DNA from 2 places in the Lysinibacillus sp. FSL P2-0066 genome. Region 2 is predicted to be linked to the other one. Evidence: riboswitches for the same ligand, from Rfam matches in the RefSeq annotation. Region 2 holds a riboswitch; the other holds the start of a gene.

What was found. Region 2 has a riboswitch for FMN ahead of ribE (riboflavin synthase). Riboswitches for the same ligand answer to the same signal wherever they lie in the genome.
Positions count from the first base shown of each region.
Region 1: linked by a shared signal. The riboswitch ahead of MKZ14_RS06110 (ECF transporter S component) and the one ahead of ribE (riboflavin synthase) in region 2 are both predicted to bind FMN.

Region 1 covers NZ_CP150202.1:1,267,929-1,283,313, reverse strand. The annotation lists gene MKZ14_RS06125 (methyl-accepting chemotaxis protein) at 1-830, shown strand, start outside; gene MKZ14_RS06120 (STAS domain-containing protein) at 869-1,255, shown strand; gene MKZ14_RS06115 (sodium-dependent transporter) at 1,668-3,014, opposite strand; gene MKZ14_RS06110 (ECF transporter S component) at 3,256-3,843, opposite strand; FMN riboswitch at 4,062-4,248, opposite strand; gene MKZ14_RS06105 (hypothetical protein) at 4,393-5,679, opposite strand; gene sigX (RNA polymerase sigma factor SigX) at 5,676-6,230, opposite strand; gene MKZ14_RS06095 (ATP-binding protein) at 6,288-8,063, opposite strand; gene MKZ14_RS06090 (response regulator transcription factor) at 8,056-8,772, opposite strand; gene ccsB (c-type cytochrome biogenesis protein CcsB) at 8,888-10,069, opposite strand; gene MKZ14_RS06080 (cytochrome c biogenesis protein ResB) at 10,066-11,742, opposite strand; gene resA (thiol-disulfide oxidoreductase ResA) at 11,749-12,288, opposite strand; gene MKZ14_RS06070 (pseudouridine synthase) at 12,607-13,338, opposite strand; gene MKZ14_RS06065 (hypothetical protein) at 13,640-14,227, opposite strand; gene MKZ14_RS06060 (serine hydrolase) at 14,331-15,385, opposite strand, start outside.
Region 2 covers NZ_CP150202.1:1,492,424-1,507,808, forward strand. The annotation lists gene MKZ14_RS07200 (VanW family protein) at 1-934, shown strand, start outside; gene MKZ14_RS07205 (methyl-accepting chemotaxis protein) at 1,033-1,857, shown strand; gene MKZ14_RS07210 (HAD-IA family hydrolase) at 1,903-2,520, opposite strand; gene MKZ14_RS07215 (hypothetical protein) at 2,730-3,011, opposite strand; gene MKZ14_RS07220 (YibE/F family protein) at 3,164-3,940, opposite strand; gene MKZ14_RS07225 (YibE/F family protein) at 3,937-5,061, opposite strand; FMN riboswitch at 5,282-5,407, shown strand; FMN riboswitch at 5,524-5,649, shown strand; gene ribE (riboflavin synthase) at 5,849-6,487, shown strand; partial or broken gene ribB (3,4-dihydroxy-2-butanone-4-phosphate synthase) at 6,512-7,138, shown strand; gene ribE (6,7-dimethyl-8-ribityllumazine synthase) at 7,157-7,639, shown strand; gene MKZ14_RS07245 (spore germination protein) at 7,759-9,216, shown strand; gene MKZ14_RS07250 (GHKL domain-containing protein) at 9,539-10,846, shown strand; one part of gene MKZ14_RS07255 (IS3 family transposase) at 10,966-11,347, shown strand; one part of gene MKZ14_RS07255 (IS3 family transposase) at 11,347-12,296, shown strand; gene MKZ14_RS07260 (histidine phosphatase family protein) at 12,411-12,959, shown strand; gene MKZ14_RS07265 (GNAT family N-acetyltransferase) at 12,973-13,818, shown strand; gene MKZ14_RS07270 (copper amine oxidase N-terminal domain-containing protein) at 13,990-15,385, opposite strand, start outside.

The DNA of each region.
Region 1 (15,385 bases), 220 kb from region 2:
CACTAACAATGAATGAAATCGCCGTTGGTACTACCACTCAATCTGATCAGGCTGAACGAATAGTTTCAATGATGCAAAAAACGATTGAAGAAGTATCAAAGAGCTTACAAAAGGCTGAAATCACTTTAAATAGCGCTATCGAATCCACTCATATCGCACGTAAAGGAGAAGAAGCCATCAATGAAGCGATTATGCATCTAAGTGATGTTACAAAAACTGTGTCTTATGCAACTGATTCTATCCAAAAATTAGGCAAGCGCTCTGAAGAAATTGGTGGTATTATTACCGTTATCACTGGGATCGCAGAACAAACGAATCTGTTAGCACTCAATGCAGCCATTGAGGCAGCACGAGCAGGTGATCAAGGAAAAGGCTTTGCTGTCGTTGCATCAGAGGTTCGTCAACTTGCAGAGCAGTCAAGTTTAGCAGCAGGACAAATTACAAATCTTATTAATGATATCCAGGCTGAAACATCTGTAACCGTACGAACGATGGAAAGCAATTTACTGGCTGTCGAGGAGCAGGTTACGATCATCAATAAAGGTGGAAGTGCCCTTAAGGAAATCGTAGAGAAAGTTGTCGAAACTGAGGAAGGCGTCGAACAAATGAAAGTTGCATTTACACATGTTAACGACAACTCTTTAAGCGTACAACAAGCAATTCAAGATATTTCTCGTATCATTGAGGACGCTGCCGCAGCTACAGAGGAGATTGCAGCAACCTCAGAAGAGCAATATGCGACTGTTGCAGAAATTACACAAAGCTCAGATGAGTTATCATCAATTGCTGATAATTTACAAAATGAAGTGAATAAATTTAAGTTTGAATAAATCCCCAAACAAGAAAAGAATAATGGAGGCGCTATAGGATGAATCAGAAGAAAATTGCAATGAATATTGACACAAAGGCTGATTATATTGTAATTGCGTTTACAGGCGATTTAGAATACGGGATGATTGAAGAAATAAAGTCAGAGCTTCAAACACTTAGCTTAGACACAAAGCATGGATACATTATCGATATGCAAAAGGTAACAAATATTGATAGTACTGGATTCGGTATGATCGTTAATTTTGCTAAGAAAGTGTCTGTAAAAGATAAGAAAATCGCCATTATTGTCGTCGATGATTTCATTCGCAACTTATTCGCTATTTCACAGGTTGATAAAGTATTCCCTATTGCCAAAAGCGAAGAACAAGCAAGGAAGATTATTAAAGAAGATTGGCTAGGTGAGCTATCACTTAACGATTATTAATCTTTGTAACCATAATAAAAAGGTGTATTCCTAATAGACGGAATACACCTTTTCATGTTTAAAAAAAGAAGATGTCCACGGCAGAAAAAGCAACTTTGCAAGGTGAAAGGTATTTCCGTTCCGCCAGCGTCTAGGGGGCGTCCGATGAGCCGCTTTACTCACTTCCATTCGCTCCAGGGTCTCATCTTTGACCCCTGGCTCCACTCCAATCAACCATTTTTTCATAGTAGCATAGCGATTTCAATGTGGAGAAGTGGTGATTGACAGCACCTCTACATAAAGAGTAATGAACACCTTCATTTTATTTGAAAACCTTTGCTAAATAGATTAGATTTTTTTGGTTAGATAGGAAAGCAAGTAGCCAAGCAACAGATATCCATTTCTACCTTTCAATTGACTGTTTTGTTTTTCTTTAATACTGCAGTAGCATATTAACAAACACAACGAGAATAATAATCGGTACAACAACTAACATTAACATACGATATGTAGAATAATAGCCTTGCCCCATTTGACTACCCGTTAGCAATTCTCTCTTCACAAATTCTTTATCCACTACATAGGCAATAAAAATAGCAATGAATAAATTCCCTAATGGAAGCATGATATTCGACACTAAAAAATCGGTTGCATCAAAGATACTTTTCTCAAAAATCATTATATCCGATAATACACTCGAAGAAAGTGCTGCTGGAATAGCTGCAATAAATACGACTATACCAAGTAAAAGCGTCCACATCGGTCGGGATTTCTGACTATGCTCCATAAATGCCGCGACGATAATCTCATATAAACTAAATGATGACGTTAATGTAGCAAATAAAAATAGCAATAAAAACATGGCTAAAAACACTTCACCAAATGGCATTTGACTAAAAGCTGTTGGCAGCACCATAAATAGCAAACCCGGACCCGCTGCTGGCTCTAAATCAAAGGCGAACACCACAGGGAAAATCGCTAAACCTGCTAAAAATGAAACAAGCACGGTTAACAACACTACAGAACCCGCTGAATTCGGAAGACTGACATCCTTTTTTAAATAAGAGCTATATGTAACTAGACAAGAAAAGCCTACTGCTAACCCAAAGAACGATTGTCCTAGGGCTTCTAATAATGCTTTACCTGTAATATTCGAGAAATCAGGCCATAAGAAGAATTTTACCCCTTCCATTGCCCCATCTAATGTAACTGCACGCACAACAAGGACAATGAACATTATGAAGAGTAACGGCATCATCCATTTATTGGCCTTTTCAATTCCATTTTGTACACCTAATGAAATCACAAGTACGTTGGCTAATGTAAACAACACTAGTCCAACTAGCGTAATCCAAGGCGTACCTATAATTTTTCCAAATAGTTCAGCTGGATCTACTGCTGGATCAATTACCGCGCCAGCTACACCTAGCCCGCTATAAATAAAGATCCAACCTCCAACTACGCTATAAAAAGTTAATAATAAAAAACAGCCTAGCACGCCCATTCGACCAATCCAAGCCCAGCCTGGCTTAGTTGGAGCAATTTTTTTATACGCTGTTACAGCCTCGGATTGTGTACCACGTCCTAAAACATACTCGGACAATAACATCGGTAGTCCTATTAACAAGGTAAATAACACAAAGATAAGGAAAAATGCTCCTCCACCACTTTGTCCTGTTACATAGGGAAGTTTCCAAATTGCCCCTAGTCCAATCGCCGCACCAGCTGATGCTAAAATAAAACCTAATTTACTAGACCACTGTCCTTTTTTTCCACTCATCTCTTCAAACTCCTCAAACATTCTAAACTCTTCTCTATTTTACATGAAAATATAGCTTTCGACTAGGTTGTAATTATAAAGGACTAGATAGCTAGTTTATCCCATTACTTTTTTCTATAATTATCCGTTAGTTTTGCCTTTCTATCCTTCACTTTTAGTAAATTATCCATCAGACCTTTCCCCTATCCTTCAATCCTTCCAACAAAAAACCTCAGGTATGTTTACCCGAGGTTAGTAAAAATTATTTTGTTATATAGATAGAACGCTGGCGGTCGATCCATTTGCGCATTGTTGTAAATAAAAACGCCATAATAGCCGTTAATAAAATACCTTTTACAATGTTAAATGGTAAAATCCCAGCAATGATCATTTTATAAAGCGAATCACCTACAACAGGCTCCATACCTAAGAAGTATGTGTACATCGGTAAAAATACTGCGTAGTTTAAAACACTCATGCCTACCGCCATTACAACTGTTCCAGTCGCTAAACCTCCAACAAGACCAGCAATTGTTTTAAAGCGATTAAAAATAAGGCTTACTGGTAAAATAAATAAAATACCTGTTGCAAAGTTGGCAATATGACCTACTGGCACACCTGTTGGCGTTCCCGAGAAAATCCAATCCAATACATTTTTAAATAATTCTACTAAAATACCAGCCACAGGCCCCATAGTGATGGCTGCTATTAATGCAGGCATATCACTAAAGTCGACTTCCAAAAATGCTGGGAATGGTGGAATTGGGAAATTAAAAAGCATTAATAAAAACGAAATACTGCTCAGCATGCCAATCGTAATAAACGATTGAAGTTTAACATTTTTCTTCATAGAAAACTCTCTCCTCTTTGCTGATTCAATCTCGCAAGAAGAAAGGTGACGATCTTTCAATTGTTAGCATGAAAAAACCCTTATGCATGAAAAGCACAAGGGAGAAAGGCATGACGAATAAGCGTCAACATAAACTATTTTTTAAGCACTGTTTAAAAAGTCATACAAAAAAAGCGCTCGGTCATAGTTCATTTCATAACAATGAATGACGATCGTACCTCCATCTTCTCCCATCCAGACTTTAACTGTCGGCCTTGGAATCACACCAAGTCAGCCATGCAAATAAATTTGCACAGGTCGCGGGCTGAAGAGCGAAGCATAAACCATTCGAGTTAATGAAAAACATTAACGGTTCACCACTCTATTACCGCCGGTCGGGATTTTCACCCTGCCCCGAAGATGAATCATATTATTTTATACTACAACCTTACTATAATTAATTATCAAGAAAAAGTAAATAGTTCTGCTTAAAAAAAATCCGATTAGATTTGTATGTATTGTAAAAATTGAGCATTCCATGTTACAGGAATGCTCCATTTTTGATTTTGTCTAAGGCATATATTGTTTATTTGGCCCCACAGGCTTTGGCAAATACGTTTTTAAATCGAATCCTTCCCAGCTTTCTTGGACCACATTATCTAAGCGTAATTGTTGGTCAAAGCTAGCAGCAGTTAACATCATGGCCTCAATCAGTTGGGTAGCGCGAATTGGCTCCATCGATGCTAAATCTAAAGGGATATCGAAAGTAACGACTACACCTTCTGCTTCCTCTTTCACCGTGTATGTCACATTTTCAGGAACAACTGTTACATAAACATCATCATTTTTGTTTTTCATTAATGTAAGTGCCTCTGTAACATTAGCAAATGTTTGACGGAAATCTGGTGATAGATATTCTGCCCCATTACCATCTTGGTATAAATAATAATTAAAATGTTTGGCGTTTGTTAATGACATGGCTTGGCTTGGCTCACCCTCTTGAGAAAACTCATAAGGTGTGCCATCTTCATTTTGAATCTCAACTTCCGTATATTCAGAATCCGAGAATGTATCCTCTAAAGTACCTTTGTATTCATTAACGGTAGCTGAAGCAACATCATAGTTATTGTCCTTTGGTAAAACGTGGACAAGCTTGTCATCTTTCTCCTTCAGTTCACCCTTAAAAGGATGATAATCCGTAAACCCTTTGGCTTCTTCATCAATTTGAGGAGCATATTTCTCATACATCTGTAAAGTAGAAGGTTTTTGCGTCCCAAAATCAGTTGCTACACGCTCATTTGGTATCACATATGTCATTGGTACACTTTCTGCATCGCGTCCTGCCAAACCAATACGAAAAACGACAGCATCTTTCACATCTTCCTCATAGACTGATGACCGTAAAGATAACATACGCTCATGCTCCGCTACAATACTGGATTGAAGTGCCTCATCCTGGGTAGCGGCCTCTTTAGCAGAACGATCTTCCTGTAATGTAGAGTAATTAGCCGTTTCCGGTGTACTAGCTAGATCTTTTTGGCTAGCGTTATTATTCATGACCATGGAGCCAACGAGCACCGTTAACGCGAAAACAGCTGCTATACTCGTAAAAATCGACATTTTTCGGAACTTAAATCGTGATGGTTGTTCATCTTGAATCAAAGGTTTACTTTCTTGTTGTGCTTCTTCATTCTCTATAGGTTGTTGTATCGCTTCTTGAAGGTGACTATTATCCTGCAAGCGAGCATCTGCCATTAACCGATTTAATATTTCTTCTTTTGAACGGCGGTCAGAAAGCTTAGGGGCATTGTTCAATACATGTTCAAGCTGTTCATCATCAAATGGCTTATGCGTCATTGCCGTTTCGCCTCCTGTTCTCTAATCGGCTGTAGCTGTTGCCTTAAAAATTTAATGGCTCGATGCTGGGTGGTTTTTACCTTAGCTTCTGTCCAATCTAGTATTTGCGCTGTTTCTGCAATTGATAAGTCCTGAAAATAGCGCATAATAATGACCATTTTTTGGTCGCCTGTACAGTTTTCAAGTGCTGATTCTACCTGCATAAATTCATCACTGGCCTGTAGCATATCTTCCGGTGATGGTGTGGTTGAATGGAGCTGTTCCGTTTCCCAGTCAAAGAAATCATGTGAATGCTTTTGGCGTACAGCTTGCTTTCTAAAATGATCAATCGCTACATTTTTGGCAATAGCAAATAGCCAAGTTTTCTCACTACTATTCCCTGCAAATTGATCGTACGAGCGCAACACTCGTACATAAACTTCATGTGCTAAATCTTCGGCAAGTGTACGGTTTTTTACTAAATATATTAAAAACTGAAACACGTCTTGGTGATATGCATCGTATAGTCGATGGAACACGGAGTCATTCAAAGCACTCCACCCCCGTTCTATAATATTTGTCGTCTTACATTCATAGAAGTTACAGCCAATTAATAGCAATACATGTTATTAATCGAACGGTAAATAAAACGTGAAGGTCGTACCCTCTTTCAGCACACTGTCTACCATTATATTACCTGAGTGTGCCTTCACAATATTTCTAGCAATGGCTAAGCCGAGACCAGTTCCACCCTTGGAACGAGTACGTGCCTTATCGGCTTTATAAAAACGTTCAAAGACATAGGGTAAGTCCTCTTGAGGAATGCCATGTCCTGTATCTTGGACAGATATTTTAGCAAATGTCGGCTCCTGCTCTACTTTTACAGTCACAGACCCTTCATCTGTATGTCTAAGGGCATTGTCAACTAAATTTGTAAGCACTTGTTCAATGCGATCCTCATCTATATTAATCATAGCCTCGTCATTAAATTCACTGTCAAATTGCAGACGAACGTGCTTTTCTTTTGCTACCTGCGCAAATTTTTGTGTAATTCGTTCGAATGTAGAATTAATCGGTAATTCATCTTTATATAGCGTCATATGCCCTGATTCCATGCGTGCTAAATCTAATAGATCTGTCACAAGACGGCCCATTCGCTTCGATTCATCATAAATAATTTTGGTAATCTCATTACGCTCTTCCTGATCCTGAATAAAATCATCATCCATCAATGCTTCCGAATAACCTTGAAGCATGGCAATCGGTGTCCGTAGCTCATGAGAGACATTGGCTATAAAATCGGATCTAAGTTTTTCTAAGCGATGTTGTTCAGTCATATCACGAATAACAGCCACAGCGCCACGTATCATTTCACCACTATAAAGGGGACTAATAGTAAACGTATAATAGCTGCCGTCCATTTCAATTTCCTCTTCTAGTTTATCCTCAAACATCAGCACATGATCAAGCATATGATACAGCTCTGGCGGGATAGGTTTAGCACTTTGTGAGCCTTTATTCACAAACCACTTTTGCATTAGCCGTTCTGCTGGTGGATTACTTAATAATATTGTACGATCACGGTTAAATGTAATCACAGCATCTGTCATAGATGTCAAAATATTAGAAAGCTGTTCGTTTTCTTGATTGATGACCTCTAAATTATGCTTTAATTGACGGCCCATTTGGTTAAAGGCAACGGCAAGCTGACCAATTTCGTCATTTTGGGTAGTAGGCATTTTCGCTTCAAAATTCCCTTTCGCGATTTCAAAAGCCAATTCACGCATTTTTCTCAATGGCGAAGTAATACGTGAAGAAAGGAAAAATGCGAAGAATGTCGTCAACACAAATGCTATGAAGGCTGCTAAAAAGACAATTTTCGTTGTTTCCTTAGACGTTTTATGTAGCGCATCAGGGCTTTGATAGATGAAGACAGCTCCATGTACTGCATTTTCAACATTTAGCGGAAAACCAAGTACGACATAAGATTCCATCTTTTCTTGATCAGTTGAAGAAGGCATCATCATTTCTTTAATAATCGGTTCATCTGATTGAAACACTTCATGAAAAGATTTATTGGCTAAAATGGTATCTTGTATTTCTTTTTTATTGACACCCTCTTGCATCGCAAAGGACACTTCAACATGACTGATAGCGATCAATGCATTGGTCCCTGTAGGTAAAATATCTTTTAATAATTCCGAGGTAGATTCGGCTGTTTCATTGTCATCTACTATACTTGCTACCGTTGCAGCTGTTTGCCGCAATGAAATTTCTGCTTGCTGCATATGGTAATTTTGAAGAAATTCAAGCATTAACACCGTGAAAACAAATAATACAAATGAAACGAGAAGCAATATGGTTACCCATAGCTTCCCGACAACACTATTCCATATTCTATTCATTGACAACCTCAAATTTGTATCCAACGCCCCAAACCGTCACAATCATTTTAGCAGCGTTTTCAGAAACTCGGTTGAGCTTTTCACGTAAACGTTTTACATGTGTGTCCACTGTACGTAAATCACCAAAGAAGTCATAATGCCATACCTCTTTTAGTAGTTGTTCACGGTCAAATACTTTGTCTGGCGATTTCGCTAAAAAGTATAGCAATTCATACTCTTTCGGTGTTAAATTAACCTCAATGCCCTCTGCAGTCACACGGTGTGCATCATGATCAATCATTAAATGTTGGAACACCACTAAATCTTTTGAAGAAGACGCATTTGTCGTTGGTGAGAAAGCCTGTGAACGGCGTAAAATAGCCTTCACACGTAGCACAACCTCACGAGGACTAAATGGTTTTACAATATAGTCATCTGCACCAAGCTCAAACCCTTGTACACGGTTCGCTTCTTCGCCTTTGGCAGTTAATAAAATAATCGGTGTTGCTGCGCGCTCTCGAATTTCCGCACACACTTCTAGCCCATCTTTTTCAGGCATCATAATATCAAGTAAAATACAGTGATACTCTTTTTCTAAAGATTTCTCGATCGCTTGTTCACCATTTTCGGCCTCGTCAACAAGGTATCCTTCACGCTCAAGATACATTTTTAATAAGCGGCGAATACGATCCTCGTCATCTACTACTAATACTGAAATATTTTCTGACACTTTCACGATCCCTCTCTTCCAATCTTTCTCTAACTTCTATTGTACATGGTGTGACACATATTGAAAAGAAAAGAAAGCCTCTTCGCTACAGCGAAAAGGCTTGTTGCTTCACAGGTTACGCGTAGGAGTGTAAACCTGCCAGAATTAAGTTAACAGCAATTAGGTTGAATAAAATAATCCCGAAACCAATTAATGCTAACCAAGCAGATTTTCGACCTTCCCAGCCTTTTGATAGACGTAAATGCAGGAATGCTGCATAGAATAACCATGTAATAAGAGCCCATACTTCTTTTGGATCCCAACCCCAGAAACGACTCCAAGCAATTTGTGCCCAAATCATCGCAAAGATTAAAGCACCAAGGGAGAATACAGGGAAACCAATCAGCACTGAACGATAACCAATTTCATCAAGTAATTGTAAATTGACACGTTTAACAAGTGGTTGGAAAATGGCACTAATTCGACGGCGAGCAATTAAACGAATTAATAAATACAACACAGATCCTACCATTAATGACCAAACAACAGTTGTTAATTTTTTCGCATTAATTAATGCTGGCATTTCTACTAATGGCGACATGCCATGTTCTTCTATCACTTCATATTCATTCATACCGAATACTGGAGGTAAATTGTAAATAATTTTACGAGTAGTTCCTTCTTTATCCACATAATTATAGCTAGACTCATAATCCATCGCACTAAATGTAGATGTAACTGCAACAAACCCAACAACTACTACAAGACAGTACATAACGGCCTCTAACCAAAAACGTTGTTTAGAAGGCTTTGTTAAATCAACAACTTTTAATAAGTAAATAAGTCCTGCCACAGCACTAATGGCTAAAATAGATTGCCCTAATGCTGCTGTAATAACGTGAATTGTTAACCAATGACTTTGTAATGAAGGCACTAATGGACTTACTTCTTTCGGGAACATTGCTGCATAAGCAATAATCAAAAGCGCAACAGGCAGTGCCACTAATCCAAGTGCAGTCAAACGATAAATAAAATAAATTAAGATAAACGCGCCGACAATGAACATACCAAAGGCAGTTGTAAATTCGAACATATTACTTACTGGCGCATGTCCTGTATAAATCCAACGCGTAATAAAATAGCCAAGCTGTGATAGGAAACCAATAATAGTAACCACAATGGCAAGCTTGCCCCATTTGCCAGTATTTTTACCAGTAGCATTACCTTGCTTAATTGAACCACCAAATAATAATGTCGCAACTAGATAAGCAATAAACGCTACAAATAGTAAGTTTCCACTTAAGTCAATCAAACTCATAAGGTGTTGTCACCTTCCTTTTCTTTAATGCCACCAGTAGTGGACTCTTCGCCAGCCTCATCTTTCTCTAACTGATCTTTATACGGAGGCAATGCAGCAAATGTTGTAACAGCATCTAAATCCTTTTTCATGCTGAACATATTTTTGTTGACATGGGCAGCCATTAACACACGGCCGTCTGGTTCCACTTGAAGCCATAAACGACGATGATTCCAGTAAGAGCCAATGGCAACACCGATCATAAAGATGACCCCACCAACAAACAGAATAGGGATGGTACTATCTTTTCGCACCGTAATACCTGACATATCACGCATCTCTGCACTAGCAAATTTCATTCTGTATTTATTTTCACCCAGTGGTTCTAAAGGAGGCTGCATAATTTCAACAAAGCTTACTTCTCCTTCAGGAGTTTCTGGTGTAGTCATTTTAAATAAAAATGCAGGATTATTTGGAATAGACGTTTTAGTCTGAGGTTCTCCATTTTCAAATCCATCAAAATCAGGTGTATAGACAAGAATTTGAACGGATGAACCATTCCCTAAATCATATTCTTTTTTAGGATTTGTTAAATCAATCTCTACCTTACCTAATGATTTCTCTGTTGTCTTATTAATTAATTCAAAGTTCATCTGTTTTAATTCATTTAGACGATAATCCATCTGGTAAAGAGCAAAGCCATCTTCTTTCAAAGGATGGTTTACACGAATAGAATAGTCTTTTACTTTTTCAAGATTTTCCGTATCCCCAGGCAATGCGTCTTCAGGTTGCTTGTAAAGTGTAATATCGGTCTGGAAGTTTTTAGCCACTACATTCACACCCTGTTTAACTTGCTCACCTTGAGGTGTATTATCATGTGTTTCTAAAATAAAGTCACGGTTTTCAATGAAATAGCCTTCCATTCCAGTGATAGCTCGTGTTTCACCTTCACGCACCCATATCGATTCATCAACATAGAAGCCTGGAACTAGACGTAGCATGACCCCACCTAAAAAAATGATGAGACCTACATGGTTTATGTACGGACCGTAACGAGAAAAGCGTCCTTTTTCAGCTAAGAGAGCGCTACCATCTCGACGAACAGAATACTTCATCTCAGTCATTTTTTGAGCCACTTTATCAAGCGTTTCCTCCGCACTCGCTGACACTTGTCCTTCTGCAACAATGCGCTGACGCTTCATAAAGCTTTCATGTCTTTTAACACGTTGATTCTTTAATGATTTATAAAGTGGAATGCCTCGGTCAAGACTTGCCACTATAATTGATACCGCTAGCATACCAACCAAAATCTGGAACCACCATGAGCTATATAAATCCGAAAGCCCCAACGTATAATAGATTTTACCGAATGTACCATATACGTCTGCGTAGTAAGCCCCCTTCTCCATATCAGAAGCTTTTACGTAAAACTCTTGTGGTAGTAATGTTCCGACTGAAGCAGCAATTAATGTGATTATAATTAAGGATATACCAACTTTAACACTTGAGAAGAAATTCCATATTTTATCAACAAATGATTTGTTATATGTTTTGGAGCGAATGGCCATACCATCATAGCGCATATCAACAACCTTATTTTGTTTTTCTTCCTCGGTTAAAGGACGACCACATTTCTCACAAAGCTTCGTGCCGTATGGATTACTATGACCACAAGCACAAATGATTTTTTCCATCGTCATTTACTCCTTATTTGGCTTCACTAATTCCATGTACGAAGCAATATCCTTCTCCGTCATTTCACCTGTAATAATTTTGGCCACTTTGCCTTCTGGATCGATTAGCACTGTTGCAGGTAATTGACCTACATTATAAGCAGTCATAACACTTTTTGTTTTATCGATAACTACTGGAAATGACAACCCATATCGATCGACAAAATTCTGTACTTCAAAATCTGTTTGAGCAATATTGACAGCTAATGTTTGTACACCATGATCTTTAAATTCTTGATACTGATTGTCCATCGCAGGCATTTCCTTCTCGCAAGGCTTACACCAAGTTCCCCAGAAATTTAAAAATACCCCTTGCCCTTTATAATCCGACAATTTATGTTTTTCACCGTTTAAATCTACTAACGTGAAGTCAGGTGCCTCAGAGCCTACTGCTACTAACTCTACTTTTTCCTTTGTTGCTGTTCCATATACTGTGTACCCGATTGCCAACGCTAACACAGCTAAAATGACAGTTCGCAGTACAAGACGTTTTTTCTTTTTCTCCAAGTTAATAAACCCCCTATCAATTACGGCTTGCGTTTGCTTTTACATAAGGAAGAGACAAATAGAACTTTTTCATGCTCTATACGTCTATAAGTATGTAAAAGCTTCTTTCACATTGACGTCAACAATACCGGATTAAATGTGTTACAGCTTTTTTGAACAAACTGCTACTAGGTGTACTATTCTCACCTATTATAGCAAAATGATACAAAAACACTTAGCTATTAATTATGAATGATTTATGAACGATTTCACCACAAAGAAAGTGTAAACATCCAAATACCTCTTGTGGTATCCACACTTTCTTCTGGCAAAATTGCATTAATCAAGCTTTCCTGTTTCTGCTAACACACGTAGTTGCTTTACTTCATGCTTTGATAATTCACGGTATTCTCCTGGAGCAAGGCCAAATAAATCTAAGAAAGCAAAGCGTTCGCGTTTTAATTTGACAACGGGTGTTCCAATCGCTTCAAACATACGACGAACTTGACGATTGCGCCCTTCATGAATCGTGATTTCACAAATAGCTTTGCCCGCTTTTTCATCGAAAGATGTCATGCTTACCTTAGCAGGTGCTGTCTTACCATCCTCTAATTTGATCCCTCGTTGAAGCTTTTTAAGCCCTTCAATTGTTGGCACACCTTTGACACGAGCGATATAGGTTTTGTCAATTTTAAATTTCGGATGTGTCAACATATAGGAAAATTCCCCATCATTTGTCAATAGCAATAATCCAGATGTATCATAATCAAGACGACCAACTGGGAAAATACGTTGCGGAATATGATGAAATAAATCTGTGACAGTTTTGCGTCCTTTATCATCTGTAACTGCAGAAATTGTTCCACGTGGTTTGTAAAGTAAGAAATATACCTTATCTTCTTTTTCTAGTTTTACACCTTCTACTTCAATTGTATCGGAATTAGATACCTTTGTTCCTAACTCACGAACCACTACACCATTTACTTTAACTTTACCTTCTAAAATCAATTGCTCTGCCTTGCGCCTTGACGCAACGCCTGCATAGGCAATGACCTTTTGTAATCTTTCCATTTTTTTCACCTCTAGTTTTCTTTCACATTGACACGTTCGTCATCATTCGATTTCGATCCAATGAATAGGGTTATTTTTCCCGCTAATCTGTGAAAATTATGTCATACTTTTAGACATTATTAAAGAAAAACAAATTTCACATTTTTTATTTGAGTATTCCAAATAATTTCTCATTCGCTAATTTCTTAACATTTGAACCGAGATTTTGTTTTGTTTACTAGCAGTATACTCATTTGGTAATCATGCGAATCGATTGTATAATGTTTATTTTGACAGAAAAAAAGCTACCATTCGGCAGCTTTTATTTGTATACATTTTCAATTGTTAGGCCACGTTGCTTTAACTCATTGGCTATATAGTTTTTAGCCAGTATCATGTTGCCTGCCAAAGGTTCCTCCATTGTTGAACCGTCTTGAAATGTAAAAACCAGATGATCAGGCTTTGTCACTCCACTTTTTTCTAGATTAACCTGCTCAACTTTCACTATTTCTTCCCACTCGACAAAATTTACTTTTAAACTAAAAAATGGATTCATATGAATACCTCTCGAATCTATCCATTTATAAGTATTAAAGCTTAATGCGATAAAACCTAAGGCAATTAATAAGGAAGCAGACACTAGACCACGTTGAATATTCTTTCTTTTTTTCGTTTTAGGTATGATCAAATAATTGATTAGTAGTACGAGGGCCATAACAAATAAAGAGACCATAAAGATAATATAAGCATTAAAATAAGGTGCAAAATAATAAAATTCATTAGGTCGATATAGCATCTCTTGAATTGGATATAGTAGAATGACAGGGACAATTAAACTTGATAAGAATAAGACAATTATTAGCCCAAATTGAATTTGTCTACCTTTACTTTCCATAGAAGCATTCCTCAATTTCCTCACCCCTTTTTCGAAAATTAAGAATTCTATCTTCATTATCATTCTACCAAATTTAACACTAATTAATCAAATAATGTAAAAAATCAGCAAATCGTTTTTAACGATCCGCTGATTCAACTTTTACTGGCGTTGCATAAATACGTTCTTCCCCTAAAAAGATCGACAGGACTGCTTCTTGACGTTTCCTTGAAACATGTAATACTTGCCTCACTTGTTCTTTTTCCTCTTTATTTAATTGGAGTCGAATAGGCTCTTGTAAACGAATAGCCAACTTTTTATTGACATTGTATTTACCCTTCTTCACTACTGTTTCAAGACTATAATCTTGCCATACTTTATTGGATAAGCCTCGATGTACATTCCAATCATCTGATTCATTTAATGTGACGACAATGCAGGTTTGCCCATCCTTTTGAAAGGCCGTTGCAAGTGTTCGTCCAGCAACTTTAGTAAAGCCTGTTTTTCCAGCAAATGCAGTACCAGTGGCTGACTTTAAGGAACTAACAGGCTGCTCTGTCTCATCATCTATATCTGCTGCTATTCCTGAACCTTCTCTTAATAGACGGTGTTTATTTTCCCATAGCATTCCGTTTACTGTATTTGCCCGATAAAGTACCGTTGAAGCAATTTTCTCAAATGTTTTATTTTGCAAAGCAAGTCTTAACATCTCAGCAGTATCTCTTGCAGACGATAAATGCTCATCATGATGAAGACCAGAAGGATTCATAAAGACGGTATTAGTAAGACCTGCAATAACGGCTCTTTCATTCATTAATTTGACAAAGCCCTCGACAGATCCCCCTACATGTTCGGCTAAAGCTGTTGCAGCATCATTGCCTGAACGTAGCATTAAGCCATACAATAACGTTTCAACTGTCACCGTTTCACCAGCCTGTAAGTAAATAGAACTCCCCTCAGCCATAGCAGCCTTCGGAGATATGACGACTTCTTCCTGCAAGTCACTATTTTCAATTGCCACAAGTGCTGTCCAAATTTTCGTTAAACTAGCAATAGGTAATCGTTCATCGCTATTGGACCCTATTAAAATCCGTCCTGTATCGCCATCTAAGACAGCATAGCCGCTTCCTCCTCTTGCTAAACTAGTTTGAGGAAGCATGACCATTAACACAATAATCATGATCAGTGTTAAAC
Region 2 (15,385 bases):
TCTAGTTGGTTGTGAAAAAGAAGCAGTCCATCATAACAAGCTAGAACAAGAAATTCAACAACGTGAGGAAGTACAGCAACCTGTTACATATGAACAAGAACAAATGATTGATCCTATTGTAGAGGTTGTTGATCCAACTACGAGTAAGGTACTTAAAACGATATCTCCAAAGGAATTTGGCTTTGATACAGACCCACAAGCCTATCAAAAACATCTAGAGCAATTAGCAAGGGAATGGGCGAGAGGAACGGACACATCAAATGGCTATGATCAGCGTATGATGCTTGATCGTTTGGATGAAAACGGGCAAGTGATCAAGGGGAAGCCGCAAATCATTTTAAAGGAAAGTGAGCTAGTCGAGCGTATTATCGAAGCTTCTGCGACTGGGGGTCAGGTAGAAATGCCGCTCTATATAACAGAAAGTGGCTATTATTTTGAGGACCTTCCATTATTAGAGGAAGTAGTTGTTGCATCTTATACGACATATTTCAATCGTGCTGATTTAGGAAGAAATAAAAATATAGAGCTTTCTGCCAGAGCCATTCATAATGTGATCGTAGGAAGTGGCGATTATTTTTCTTTTAATACAATTGTAGGTCCAAGAGATGAGGCAAATGGCTATCAACCCGCACCTGAAATTATTAATAAGAAGGTAGTCATGGGAATTGGTGGTGGAATCTGTCAAACTTCTTCAACCTTGTTTAATGCAGTTGACCAAATTCCCATCAAATATGTTGAGCGCCATCATCATTCGTTAGATGTAGGATATGTCCCAAAAGGAAGAGATGCTACGGTTTCTTATGATACGTTAGATTTTAGGTTTCAAAACTCAAATGATGTACCATTTTTAATTAAGGCAAGCTATAAGGACAATTCTCTAACAATTGAAATTCGAACGGCAGAAAAATATGTAGAATTATTGAAAAAATCATAATGTTGTATCGAGACACCACTGGACGTTGGTGTCTTTTTTTGGATCGCATGATATAGTTAAATTGATACAGTTCAGAAAATTTTAGGGAGGAAAAGACAATGCATCCTAAACTACAAGCAACTATTGATTCGATTGATTTATACCAAGCAACTTACCCAGAGGATGCTTGTGTCATCGTGGCAGATACGGAAAGCGTGCTTGCCTACAAACCAGGAAAAAAGATTGATTTAAAAGTTGGGGTTGGTGACCCAGTACATAAATATCGAGGTACAGCAACAGAAATAGCGTTAAGTTCAGGGAAATTTGTGAAAGAGGAGCGTAGTGCAGAAGGTTTTGGTATGGCCTATATCGCCTCTGCCCAGCCTATTTTTGAAGGAGGACGTATTATTGGCGTAGTAAGTGCCATTATTTCGAACGAAAAAATGGATAGTATGCGTCTATTGGCAACCGAGCTTTCAAGTGCTGTAGAAGAAATGACAGCTACAAATGAAGGATTAGCCACTGCCAGTAAGGATGTCTCCAATCGTCTGGAAGAGCTATCTAATTTCTCAGAATCGATGACAGGTGATATTGAACAAATTAATGTGATTGTCAATTTAGTAAAAGATTTAGCTATGAAATCGAGAATCCTTGGTCTAAACGCATCGATAGAAGCGGCACGTTCAGGTGAGCATGGGCGTGGCTTCGCGGTGGTCGCGTCTGAAATACAAAAAATGTCCCAGAGTAGTACAGAAAGTGCTAATAGTATAACTGTGCAACTAGAAAACATTAAACAATCCATCGATCAGGTCAATGCATCATCTAATCAAATTGCAGCGTTTACACAGCAGTTTGCTGCGAGTATGCATGAATTAACAGATGCCTACAAAGGGGTTAATCGTACAGCAGAAAAGCTAATGCAAATTAGTGACATCAAAGGATAGTTATATAAAAAGGATAATAGACAAGTGCTATTATCCTTTTCATGATTAAATGATCTCTAAAATTTCCTGTGGTGTTGTGACACTGTATTCAGGTTCGTCATTTTGCACGACCTCTTTGGCATCATAGCCCCATTCCACCCAAATAATTGGTACACCAGCTTTCTTACACGCAACAATATCCCTTTGTTCGTCTCCAATGTATACGACGTCAGACGAGTCGACATTCGCTTCCTTTAAAAACTTTTTCATTACTTTGTCTTTACCAAAAATGCGGTTGGAGCAAAGTACATCTGCTACACAATGAATACCGTTCATTTTAAGAAATTCTAAAATATTCTCTTTAGAGTTTGAGGAAATAATCAGGATTTTATAGCCTCTTTTATCAATCTCTATTAATACTTCCTTCATTCCCTCGAAAAGATGAACATCATTTAATGATTGACGATACAATTTATAAAATTGCGGTAAAATCATAGGCAATTTATACATTGGGAAGTCAAATAATTTACTGCGTTCTGAAATTGATAATTTTTTTAATGTATCAATTTCCTTCAATTCAATGCCTTTAAATTTATATTTTTGGGCTAAAGTATTCCATGCTGATGCAAACACGGCAGTAGAATCTGCCAGCGTCCCATCAAAATCAAAGATAATATGCTTCATTGCAAACTTTCTCCTTTTTCATCTCGTTGTATTGACGTTCTATGCTAAAAAATGTTACATGGAATGGGCGATCTAGTATTCTTGTAATAACAACCATTTTGAGCGTACGTAAACATCTTATGGTAAATATTATCAGAAAATGCGGCGATTGCAATGAAAATGGTACAACAAAAGGAGGTGTCTCAAAAGTACATGGAGACACCTCGGCATTATTGTGTTTTTTTCAAAAAGAAAGAGAGTATGACATTCATTATTGCCAGTACAAAACTGATAGTAAAGACAAAGGCTGAACCTGAAGCCGCTGCTTCTTGCGTATTAGTTGTTATGTCACTTAGGAGCTGCTGTTGTTTTGCTGAGAACAACGACACCATTACAGCAATACCAATTGCACCAGATACCTGCTGAGAGGTTTGTGTAATCGCAATACCATCTGGAAAGCATTGTCTAGGTAAGGCATTCAGCGTATTTGTTTGGACAGAGGCTAATACCATCCCAACTCATAAAGTCCATAGCCAATCACAACAAGTATAGTACCAGGCGTAAATTTTGGACAAACTTTTTTGACATAGCATTCATTTTTTGAGTGATAAGAGAAGAAACAACGAGCATCTATCACATATGCATGATAGGTGCTCGTAACTGTTTACGAAAGTTTTTCTGTTTTTTCGCGTGTACGAATTAAATAATAGGCATTGATAGAGGAGGCAATTGGAATAATGAGTGCAATGCCGATACCTGCACAAAGAATGGTTGTCATTTCGGCACTAAAAACCTTGGAGTTAATAATTTCCCCAATCGAATAGGAGAGGTCCTTGAACCAGATTAATAAGCTTAAATAGCCACCAAAGAAAGCAAAAAATAACGTATTAGTATCGGTTCCTAATATATCTCTCCCGATACTTAACCCAGCTGTATAAAGTTTTTTTCTACTAATTGAAGGGTTGCGATAAAAAATCTCGTGCATGGAGGTAGCGATAGAAATAGCCACATCCATAATGGCACCTATCGTACTCATAATAATAACTGATGCACCAATTTGCACAAAATTAACACCAATATAGAGAGAAAAGATGCTGATTTCTTCAGTTGATTCTTCACCAAACCCTTGGATCATCGACTTATCCGTTATTAAGGTAATAAATAGCAGTAATACAACAATCGTCACCATTGTCGAGATAAAGGCTGTAATGGTTTTACTATTTGTTTTATTGATATAGAAAAGACTAATACAGCTAATGATCGTACAGGCTATGAACGTCAAGATGATTGGGCTATTTTTAGGGTTTGTCATTAAAAAGATGGTGACAAAGAGCACACCAAAGTTGAGGAATAAAGAAAGAAATGACCGTACTCCCTGTTTACCTCCTACTATCACCATCAACGCAAATAAAATAACTGCTAATAAGACGATAACATTCATTCTTGAACCCTCTTTCGATTAATGAAAAATATAGCGGTATACTGACTGATAGGAATCGTAAGGACAACACCAATACCCCCTGCTAAGGCACGGGCTAATTCTAAAGAAAGATTTAAGGACAATGTAAGCCCTAATGTGGAAGAATTTTTTAAATAGAGAATAATCATAGGTATGGAGCCGCAAAGGTAGGCAAAGAATAAGATACTTGTAATGGTACCCATAATATCTTTACCGATTTCATGTCCCGAAGATTTCAGAGCCTTGACAGAGATTGTAGGATCTTGCTCGTATAAAGCAAAAATTGAGGAAGCCATTGTAATAGAAACATCCATTACTGCCCCAAGTGAGCCAATAAATAAACCTGCCATAAAGACGGTACGATAGGGACGTGTTAAAAATTGCATTTCTTCATAACGAAGACCATTTTCACCTGTCAACCACATTACAATAGAGCTTATGATAAGCGCTATAACAGTGCCTAAAAGTGTGGACACGATGGCTACATATGTTTTTGTATGCAATCCACTAATAAGTAGGAGCGAAATAATCGTAAATAGCAGGGCACAAATGCCGCTGACTAATAACAGGCTTACGCCCCCATGCTTCACATAAAGATCTAATGCGAATGATAAAATCACAGCATTGACACTCAAACTAATGATAGAAAATAAGCCTTGTCTTTTACCTACAATAAGTAGGGCAAAAATAAAAATCCATGCAATCATTACCATGGTTTGATCTCGTTTTAAATCGAGAATGGTTCCTGTTAAAACAGATTGTGTTGTGCGATCATCTAGCGTGACAAAGATTTCATTGCCTACATGGTATTCTTGATCAAAAGCACCAGACGAAGAATAGTCATTCGTCAAATGAATGGATTGCCCCTTATGCTGACCATTTTTGATAATGGCCATAATCTCCTGTGTAAACAAAAAATCCTCATTTTCATACATATCTGTCATCGGTTCTGATGCTGTTACATCCACTTGCGTTATTTCCGCTATCGGTCGATCATAAAATTGTTCGTTATGAAGTACGAAAACGATCGAAACCCCACAACAGAGTGCTAATAGGGCATAGAAAATAGCTTGTTTAAAAGGTATATTTTTAAAAAATGTCAAGTAAATGACCTCCAAACTGCTAGACTGAATAGTCACTTGTAAAGGAACGTTTTTTTGATTAAGAAGTTCCATAAACAGGTTAAATGTCATCATTTTAATAACATCTTTTACATTTTTCAAGTCGAGTCAAAGCTGTTTAAAATTTATGCTTCGAAAAAAATTTAAAAAGAAGGATGGATAATATAATAAAATAGTGTTATCGTAAGACTAGCTAAATAAAAATATTCTTCGGGGTAGGGTGAAATTCCCGATCGGCGGTGATGAAGCAATTCAAAGTCCGTGAGCGCAAGCTGATTTGGTGCAAATCCAAAACCGACAGTTACAGTCTGGATGGGAGAAGGGTAAAAATGCGAACTTTTTAAATTGATTCTAATTTAGAAGGTTTATTTGACTATGCATTTATTACAAAACTTCCCAATCATCTTGTGGGAAGTTTTTTTATTTAGCTACAATCGAATAGAAGATGTTCTTCGGGGTAGGGTGAAATTCCCAATCGGCGGTGATGAAGCAATTCAAAGTCCGTGAGCGCAAGCTGATTTGGTGCAAATCCAAAACCGACAGTGATAGTCTGGATGGGAGAAGAACGAGTGAGATGACAGTCTATGAAAAAATTGTTTTCAAATAGGCTTATTTGTTGATGTCTTATACTCCCAAAACCCCTTTGATGTAAAGGGGTTTTTATTTTTTATTGCTAACGAGAGAAGGGAGAAGGATAAGGCACAAAAACAGGTGGATCAACTTTAAAAGTTAAGGATAGAAGTGCTAATAAAGTAGAGTAGGTGATGGAATGTTTACAGGACTTGTAGAGGATATTGGTATCATAAAAGCCGTGCAAAGCGATCGGGACAGTATGAAAATTACGGTTCAATCAGCCAAGATAACGGAGGATGTCAAGCTTGGTGACAGTATAGCGGTCAATGGCGTTTGTTTAACGGTGACAAATTTCACACAACAGCAGCTTACGATGGATGTTATGCCTGAAACAGTCAAAGCAACAAATCTACAGCAGCTGGCAATAGGTGATTCTGTTAATTTGGAGCGTGCCATGCCTGCTAATGGGCGATTTGGTGGCCATTTTGTTGCTGGTCATGTTGATGGAGTCGGCAAAATTTTGCGAAAACGTCCAGTAGCAAACGCCGTATATATTGATATCGAAATGTCAGAGGAGCTAACCAACTTTTGTATTCCAAAGGGTTCCATAACAATTGATGGCACAAGCTTAACCCTTTTTCATGTTGAAGCCAAGAGTGTCACAATTTCACTTATTCCTCATACTTACAAAGAAACCGTTTTAGGTATGAAGAGGGTTGGAGCAATCGTTAATATCGAAACCGATTTAGTTGGAAAATACATTATAGGGCAATTAAAAAAGGGGCAAACAACGCCAGCTATTACAAGAGATTATTTAGCACAACATGGTTTTTAAATCACAGAATAGGAGTTGATCATCGTGCTACATTCAATTGAAGAAGCCATAGAGGATTTAAGGCAGGGCAATATGATTGTGGTGGTTGATGATGAGGATCGAGAAAATGAAGGAGATCTTCTGGCACTCGCTGAATTCATCACACCAGCAACAATCAACTTTATGGCAACCAATGGTAGAGGTTTAATTTGTACGCCGATTTCACAGCAGCTTGCACAAAAGCTAGATTTATATCCAATGGTTCAGCACAATACAGATAACCATCAAACCGCATTTACGGTAAGTATCGATCATGTAGAAACAACGACAGGGATTAGCGCCTTTGAGCGTGCGCTAACGATACAAAGGATGGTAGAAAAGCAAGCTAAGCCGACTGATTTTCGTCGACCAGGCCATATTTTTCCGTTGATTGCGAAAGAGCAAGGCGTGCTGGAACGGAGAGGACACACGGAGGCCACTATTGATCTAGCGAAGCTTTGTCATAGCGTACCTGCAGGTGTTATTTGCGAAATTATGGGTGATGATGGGCACATGCTTCGGTTTGAAGAACTAACAAATTACGCTGCACATCATGGCTTAAAAATGATCTCGATAGAAGCATTGGTTGCTTATCGTCAACAATTATCCACTAATAAAACTAAAATTTCTATGTAAAAAGGAGAAGGAACAATGGGTCAAACATTTGAAGCACAATTAATTGGAACGGATTTGAAAATTGCAGTAGTAGTGGGTCGTTTTAATGAGTTTATTACTAGCAAATTATTGGATGGGGCAATGGATGGTTTAACTCGTCATGGGGTTGATTCTGCATCTATTGATGTCGCATGGGTGCCAGGAGCTTTTGAAGTTCCTTTTATAGCGAAACAACTGGCAGAAACCAAGAAATATGATGCTATTATTGGTTTAGGTACTGTTATTCGTGGCTCTACAACACACTATGACTATGTTTGTAATGAATCGGCAAAAGGCATTGCCAATGTGTCATTGTCAACGAATGTACCTGTTATTTTTGGAATTGTTACTACCGAAAATATTGAACAGGCAATTGAACGTGCAGGAACGAAATCTGGTAATAAAGGCTATGATGCTGCAATGTCTGCAATTGAGATGGCAAATCTAAAGAAAATGATTGGATCAGGACAATTTGAATAGTCGTCACAACATTTGTTTCTTTGAATATTTTGAACAACCATGGGAAAAATATGCTTAAGTGTATTTATTGAAGGTGATTGTTTCATAAATGTACTAATCTTGAGCTGGCTCAGTAGGAGATGAGAAGTATTTCATCAATTGAACAAATTAATTTGAAAATGTTGAAATCACTATTTCAACGCTCTGCTGATGTGATTTTCCAACAATATAATTTTCAGCAATATACAGTACATTTGATAACTTGTGATGCAATGGTCAATGAGCAAATACTTCAAACTGTGGTTGTTCAACGTGTTCAATCTTTGTTAAGCAATGTCACGGAGGACATGCTAGAAGAAGAAATTGAACAGCATTTACACATTCCCTATTTACAAAAGATTTTATCGAAAGAGGATGCGGTAACTAGGATCTATAAAGGCCATGTTTTACTGTATTTTGAAGAAAATCAATTACTTTATTCTAGTGATATTTCAAAAAGACCCAATCGGGAGCCTGGGGAAACAACATTAGAACTAGTGGTAAAGGGACCTAGAGATGACTTTATTGAAGATGTTTTTATTAATATTGCTTTATTAAGAAAACGATTACCGACTAATTCTTTTAGTGTAGAGACATTAGAAATTGGTAAGCGTTCTAAAACAACCGTAGCCATACTATATATGGAAGACATTGTGAATTTAAATATGCTAGAACAAATTCGACTTCAATTACAAAAAATTGATACGGATATTGTTATCAATGGCGACTTATTAATGGAAAAAATTGAAAAGACAGCGACAATTCTTCCAAGACATGATTATACAGGAAGACCTGATTTTGCTATGCAGGCGTTAATTAGAGGAAGAATACTCTTAATGATTGATGGTGTGTCCTATGCCATAATTACACCTACAAATATTATGTTGCTCTTTAAATCGGCAGAGGATAATGAGTACCCACTCATTGTTAGCTCGATGGAACGATTACTCAGAATTGTCGGTATATTAATAAGTATGCTACTGCCAGGTTTTTGGCTTGCATTGACGACTTATCATCAAGAGCAGCTTCCGTTTCTTCTACTTGCTACGGTTGTAGAATCGAGGTCAGGATTGCCCTTTCCAACCATTCTAGAAATTTTAATGATGCTATTTATGTTTGAATTGTTTCGAGAGGCTAACTTGCGCCTTCCTAGTGCAATCAGTGGCTCAGTTAGTGTGGTAGGGGGACTAATTATTGGGGATGCAGCGATTAAAGCAGGTGTTACAAGCCCCTCAATGATAGTTGTGATTGCCATTTCTAGTATCGCTGCATTTACATTGGTCAATCAATCCTTTGTGACGGCTATGAGTATTTTTCGATTAATCATTATTATGGCTTCGGCGTTTTTTGGCTTATTTGGTTTTTTTATAGCCGTGTTTTTCATTCTTTTATACACTGCAAATATGAAAGTCTTGGGAGTGCCGTATGTAAACTTTAGTGCCGATTTCGAAAAAGGCAATATACGTAAGTCCTTATTGCGACTGTCTCCAAAAGGTTATAGTAAACGACCTACCTTTTTAAAGCCACAGGATCAAACACGTACTTCAAGTAAAAAATAAGCAAATTGTATTAAAGATCAGGTATTGCTGGCACCTGATCTTTTTTTGTTACCTTTTCTTTAGTAGTCTTTTCATTTTTCCATTTAAATAGGAAATGAGACATAAAACGTTATTCCTTACCTTTTTAGTTTACTTTCTTGTCAAGGATTATTAAACTATTTGTTACGGTGTGTAATTTTGGGTATGAATAAAATAAAAATTGATTTTGTGTTTTAATTTATGTAGGATATACAAGCAATGTTTGCTTTACAAACAAAAAATAGAGTTAATTATAATATAATAGTATTCTAGAATATTTACAGATGAGGAAGTACCGTGTTTTATGAAAAATAGAAAAATAAAACTAATATTAATTCTATCAACGATTTTATTATGTTTGTTTACAAGTTTAAACATCTTTACATCCTATGTAAAAATAAAAAAGACCGTTGAAGAGTCGATTGCCAATCAAAGTTTAGAGGCAGCCCGTTCTATTGCTGCATCCATCGATACCGATGCCTATCAGCAATTTTTAAATAATCCACAGGAAAATGATTATTATTGGAAAGTAAGAAATTATTTAAACGACGCAAGGATAAAACTAGGTGCACTATTCGTATACACCTTAAAGGTGGACAATCCTGAAGTATCAATAGCCATGATTACAGGGATGCCAAAAGAAATGAAAGAGGGCTTCGGTATAGGAGTGGTTTGTACTGTTCCTGCAAAGCATGTTGAAAAAGCCTATAATGGTGAAACCTATGTTACAGAGGTAATTCATGATTCTGAACATGGGTCTTATTTATCTGTTGGTGCACCCATCAAAGATGATAATGGAACAATTATCGGGTATTTAGGCATTGACATTAGTGCAGATACACTAAATGGTATCAAGGGTAAAGTCATTGAAGACAACCTTTTTAATTTTATTTTTAATGGTGTACTTATTTTAATAGTCATCGGTTCTTTTTTCTTTTTACAAAGATGGTATCAAAAAGAGGTGGCGAAGGAAGTTGGCGCTACAGAGGACACGTATTTAGCAGAAATCAAAACATTGATTACTTCGGTGTCGTCACTACGTCATGATTTTACAAATCATATTCAAGTGTTACATGGTTTATTGCAATTAGAAAAAACAGATCAGGCGAAACAATATTTATCCTCACTTTCGAAAGAGGTTCAAGCCATTAAATCATTAAAATTAAATATTGATCATCCAGGTTTGTCCATCTTATTGCAAACGAAGAAATTAACGGCTCAAAATCTTCATATTGATATGGATTTTACGCTTTCTCAAAATGACTTTAATAGGATTAAAACGACAGATTTAATCAAGATTCTATCCAATTTAATTGATAATGCGATTGATGCAGCTGTTGAATTACCTGAGGAACAACGTAAAATTAAAATTTGCTGTACAGCAGATGAGGTACAGTATGAATTTAAAATTACCAATACAGGGCCAAATATTGCGTATCCTGATCAAATATTTAATCAAGGATTTTCAACGAAAAAACATGAGAATGGAAGAATAAGAGGACAAGGCTTATTTATTGTGAAAGAAATTGTCACGAAATATAATGGTCATATTTCAATTGATTCATCAAAACATTTAGAAACGACTGCTATTGTCAGAATTCCAATAAAATAACAGAAAAAAGCTCCCTACCAAAAATAAACTGTACCCTATAAGATAGACACTTTGAAAAAAGTCTATCCTATAGGGTATTTTTGTTTATAATGAGAAAAAAGATGTTGGGGTAGAGTGAAATGACCAAAAGATATTTTACGAAAATGGAACAAGAACAACTAAAATGTAATCCAAATGTGCAAGCAGTTAGCGAGAAAGCGATCACATATACTGACGAATTTAAACGTCATTTTATTGCGGAAAATGAAAAAGGTAAATTCCCAAGAGAAATTTTTGAAAATGCAGGTTTAGATGTTGAATTAATCGGTATAAAACGAATCGAATCTTCAGGCAAACGCTGGCGAGCTTCTTATCGTAAAGCAGGTGTCGGAGGTTTACAAGATACACGTAAAACAAATTCAGGTAGACCTTCCGAACGCGAATTGACATTAGAAGAAAAATTGAAGCGTTTAGAGGCGAAAAATCGGTTACTTGAAGCAGAGAATGAATTGTTAAAAAAGCTCGATCTACTCGAAAGGCAGATGTTGAAGAAGAAATAAAAATCGCTACGACACTAAAATTTGAACTCATCCATCACACGATGAAAAAGTATAAATTAAAGCGTTTAGTCAGCTATTTATGTGATGTGATGGGTATATCTCGGTCTGGCTATTACAATTATTTTTTAGAAAAATCAGCTCAGAAGCGTGTGGAGCAAGAACAAGCAGATGAAGTGGTAAAGGAAATCATTTTAAAAGCGTATCATTTCAGAGGGCGAAAAAAAGGAGCACGTCAAATTAAAATGACGTTAGAAAATCAATATGGAATTACGTACAATCTGAAACGTATTCGCCGTGTGATGAAAAAATATCAGATTATCTGCCCGATTCGAAAAGCGAATCCAACTCGACGTATGGCAAAAGCAACGAAAGAACATCGTACGTGCCCAAATGAATTACAACGCAACTTTAAACAGGGTATGGCCGGAAAAGTGTTACTGACAGATATCACCTATTTAACGTATGGAAGCAGTAAACGCGCTTATTTATCAACGATTAAAGACGCTGAAACGAATGAAATTTTAGCGTATGAAGTGTCGTCTTCATTAAGTATAGATATTGCCCTCAATACGCTTCATCAATTGAAGAAACACCGCCATTTAACGGAAGATGCCTTTATTCATTCGGATCAAGGATTCCATTATACCAATCCACAATTCCAAAAACTTGTGAAGAAAATGGGGTTAGGACAATCCATGTCTCGCCGTGGAAACTGTTGGGACAATGCGCCACAAGAATCATTTTTTGGACATTTTAAAGATGAAACAACTATCGAGAAATGTGAAACATTAGAAGAAGTCAAACGAGAAATTAAGAGTTATATGATGTATTACAACCATTATCGAGGGCAATGGCATTTGAAAAAGCTGCCGCCTGCAAAATACAGACAGCAGCTTCAACAAGTTACCTAGCTTTTTTTAAAATGTCCTTTACAAAGGGTACAGTTTAAAATTGTGGGGAGCTTTTTTCTATGTATAACACATACATTACAAAGTAGAAGTGATATGATGAAGGAGATGAAGAAAATGGAAAATGGTCTCCTGGCGCTATTAAGAAAGGGTGGGCTAACGTTATATGCAAGACATGGGACAGCGACTGTTGGTGTAGATCAAGCATATGGCACATTGCAATGTTGTCAAAATCAACGGAATTTATCCGATCAAGGCCGGAGGGAGGCAATTTATTATGGTCAAATGCTGCGTTATTGGCAAATTCCCATCCTTTCCACCATTAGAACCAGCCCTTTTTGTCGGACGATTGAAACTGCCCGATTGGCATTTCCAAACAGCAATATCCAAATTGACCCCTTCTTGTTTGAAATCTTTATGCTAGGTGGCAACCTCCCTCCAGTAGTGCAAAGCAGTATATTAACGATTTCTACATCAATGCTGGAAATCATCCCACCCGAGGGCATAAACAACATAATTATTGGTCATAGCTTTCCAAGAGATGTGGGGCTGGGTATCATTTCGAATATGGGGACAGTTGTCATAAAGCCTAAAGGTCAAGGACAAGGTTATGAGATTGTGAGAAAACTAACCTTAGAAAATTTAGCAGCATTAGATTCCATTTGAAGAGAGGGAGCATATGAAGATTAAAACAGTAGCACAATGCACATTGGATGAAGTATTGAAAGCATGGAATAAAGGCTTTGAAGGCTATTTTATTGAAATCAATATGACAGCAGAAATGTTTTTACAGCGACTAGTGGGGGAGGGGTTATCTCCTGAGCATTCGATCGTCGTTTTTGATCAAGAGGAACCGATTGCCATTGTGATGAATGGCTTTCGTACCATCGATGGCAAAAAGACAGCTTGGAATGGGGGGACTGGTATTTCCCCAGCGTATCGTGGTAAGGGCGTCTCGCGCCTTTTAATGGAGGAAACCCTAGCTATTTATCAGCGAGAAAATGTAGAATTGGGTACGTTAGAAGCCATTAAGGAAAATCAGGTAGCCATTGCTTTGTATGAAAAATATGGTTATGTGATTGCCAATCAATTACTATTTTTAAGCGGCGAGTATGAAGCAAAGGTGACACCTACAGCAGCCCTTCGTATGGCGACCATTCGCCCAGAGCAGCTAGCACATCTATCTTTCTATCGGGAAAATGTTCCCTGGCAGTGTAGCTGGCAGAGCGTGAAGCAGGGAGAAGCAAGGGTATTTTATAATGATAGCAATGAACCACTTGGCTATATGCTATACAAAACCTTGTGGAATGAATGTGGTGAGGTGGAGCGTATTCTACTTTATCAAATGGCAGTACTAGAGGAAAGTAATGTAGAGTTAATAACACAGTTTTTAGCAAGTATTACAACAGATAAAGTCCATTTGACGACAGTGAATTTCTTAGCGAGCAATCCAGCAACGAGCTATTTGTTAAAGCATGGAATAAAGGTGACAACAGAGCAGGTACAGATGACAAAGCAACTATAAGCCAGGCTGTCGTTCAGTATACTAAGTGAAGTGGAAATAGAGCAATGAAGTATATAATGCAATAGGATCATGTTTTAAACAGAGAAAAGTAATCTATTATTACAAAACAAGCAGGTACTCCTTATGGTGATGTATACACCATAGGAGTACCTGCTATAAAAAATAATGGACCTATTGATTAATTTGAGGGCCTTGGGACGCCTCATTCTGGTTATTATCAGGATATTTCTGGAGTTGCACCGAATTAATTGATGTGTTCGATAGCGAATAAGTTCCTTTCGCCAAAATCAGAACCTTAGCAACATATTCTGTAGATGAATCAAGTTGATTACCAAATGCATCTACTGGTGTGCTTAGCGCTTGGCTAACGTTGGAGAGAGGATTCGGATGAATTCTGGTACTATTTGGATTGCTAATAGCATCCTCCAATTTGAAACTTTCTGCTTTATCCTTCGGCAACATAAACACTCTATACTCCGTTACGCTTTGACCATTTTTGACATCGAAGCTAATGTTTATATCGTTATATTTATATCCCTTATTCAAGAGACTAAGTGTCACTTTCTCCACTGATCCAGCGGCTGAAAGGTCTTCCAAAACAATGTAAGGAGATGGGTAGGATAAGCTATACATTTCCTTAGAATTTCCACCACCTACAGACAATATATATACGCGATATTCTTCGCCATTCGATATAAGTCTTCCGTCTGTATCTCTACTAGTAGCCCCCAATTTCATACTATATTGGCCTTTACTCCAACCTGTATAATTAGTTGCTCTAATAGCTGTGTTCAGATCAAAGTCATTTGCCTTTGATGCGGGTACAACTAGAATACGGTAACTATCTATATTTGATTCATCAGAAGGTTTTGTAAACGATATCTGTAGATCTCGACCATCTCCATAATCACCAACATCGCTTACATTAATATTGCTTACTGCCTGAACAGCTTTGCTTTTACTAATTGTAATCACAGATGAAGGAGAGGATAGAGCAGAGGCGTTTGAAGAGTTACCATTTGCAACAGTCAGTACATAGACGCGATAGCTAGTTCCTTCTGTAATAAAATTACCTCGTACATCCCTAATCCCATCTAACGTTCTATTCGCTACTAAATTTCCACCTTTGCCTTCTGTGATATAGTAAGAGCTGCTATTGGCTTGTGAAAGATTAAAGCTACTGTAATATGCAGTTGGAACCATTAGAATCCGATAATGATTAACATTCGATTCATCTGTAGGCTTCGTGAACGTTACTTGCACATCACGGCCATCCCCTTTATCATCTATATCTGCAACATTCAGATTAGTTACAGCTTGCACTGTGAAGTTTTTAGTTAGTGTAATCGAAGATGTTGCGGCAGTTAGCGCATTGTTTCCTAAGGTATTTCCATTGGCAACCGACAAGACATAGATACGGTAGTTCGTACCTTCTTTAATAGTATTTCCGCGCACATCCCGAGTATTTTCAGATAATACTTGCTCATATGTGGATTTCCCAGATTTGTTAACAGTCGTGTAATTGCTGCTGGATACGCTATTAGCATCCGTCAGACTAAAATTATTG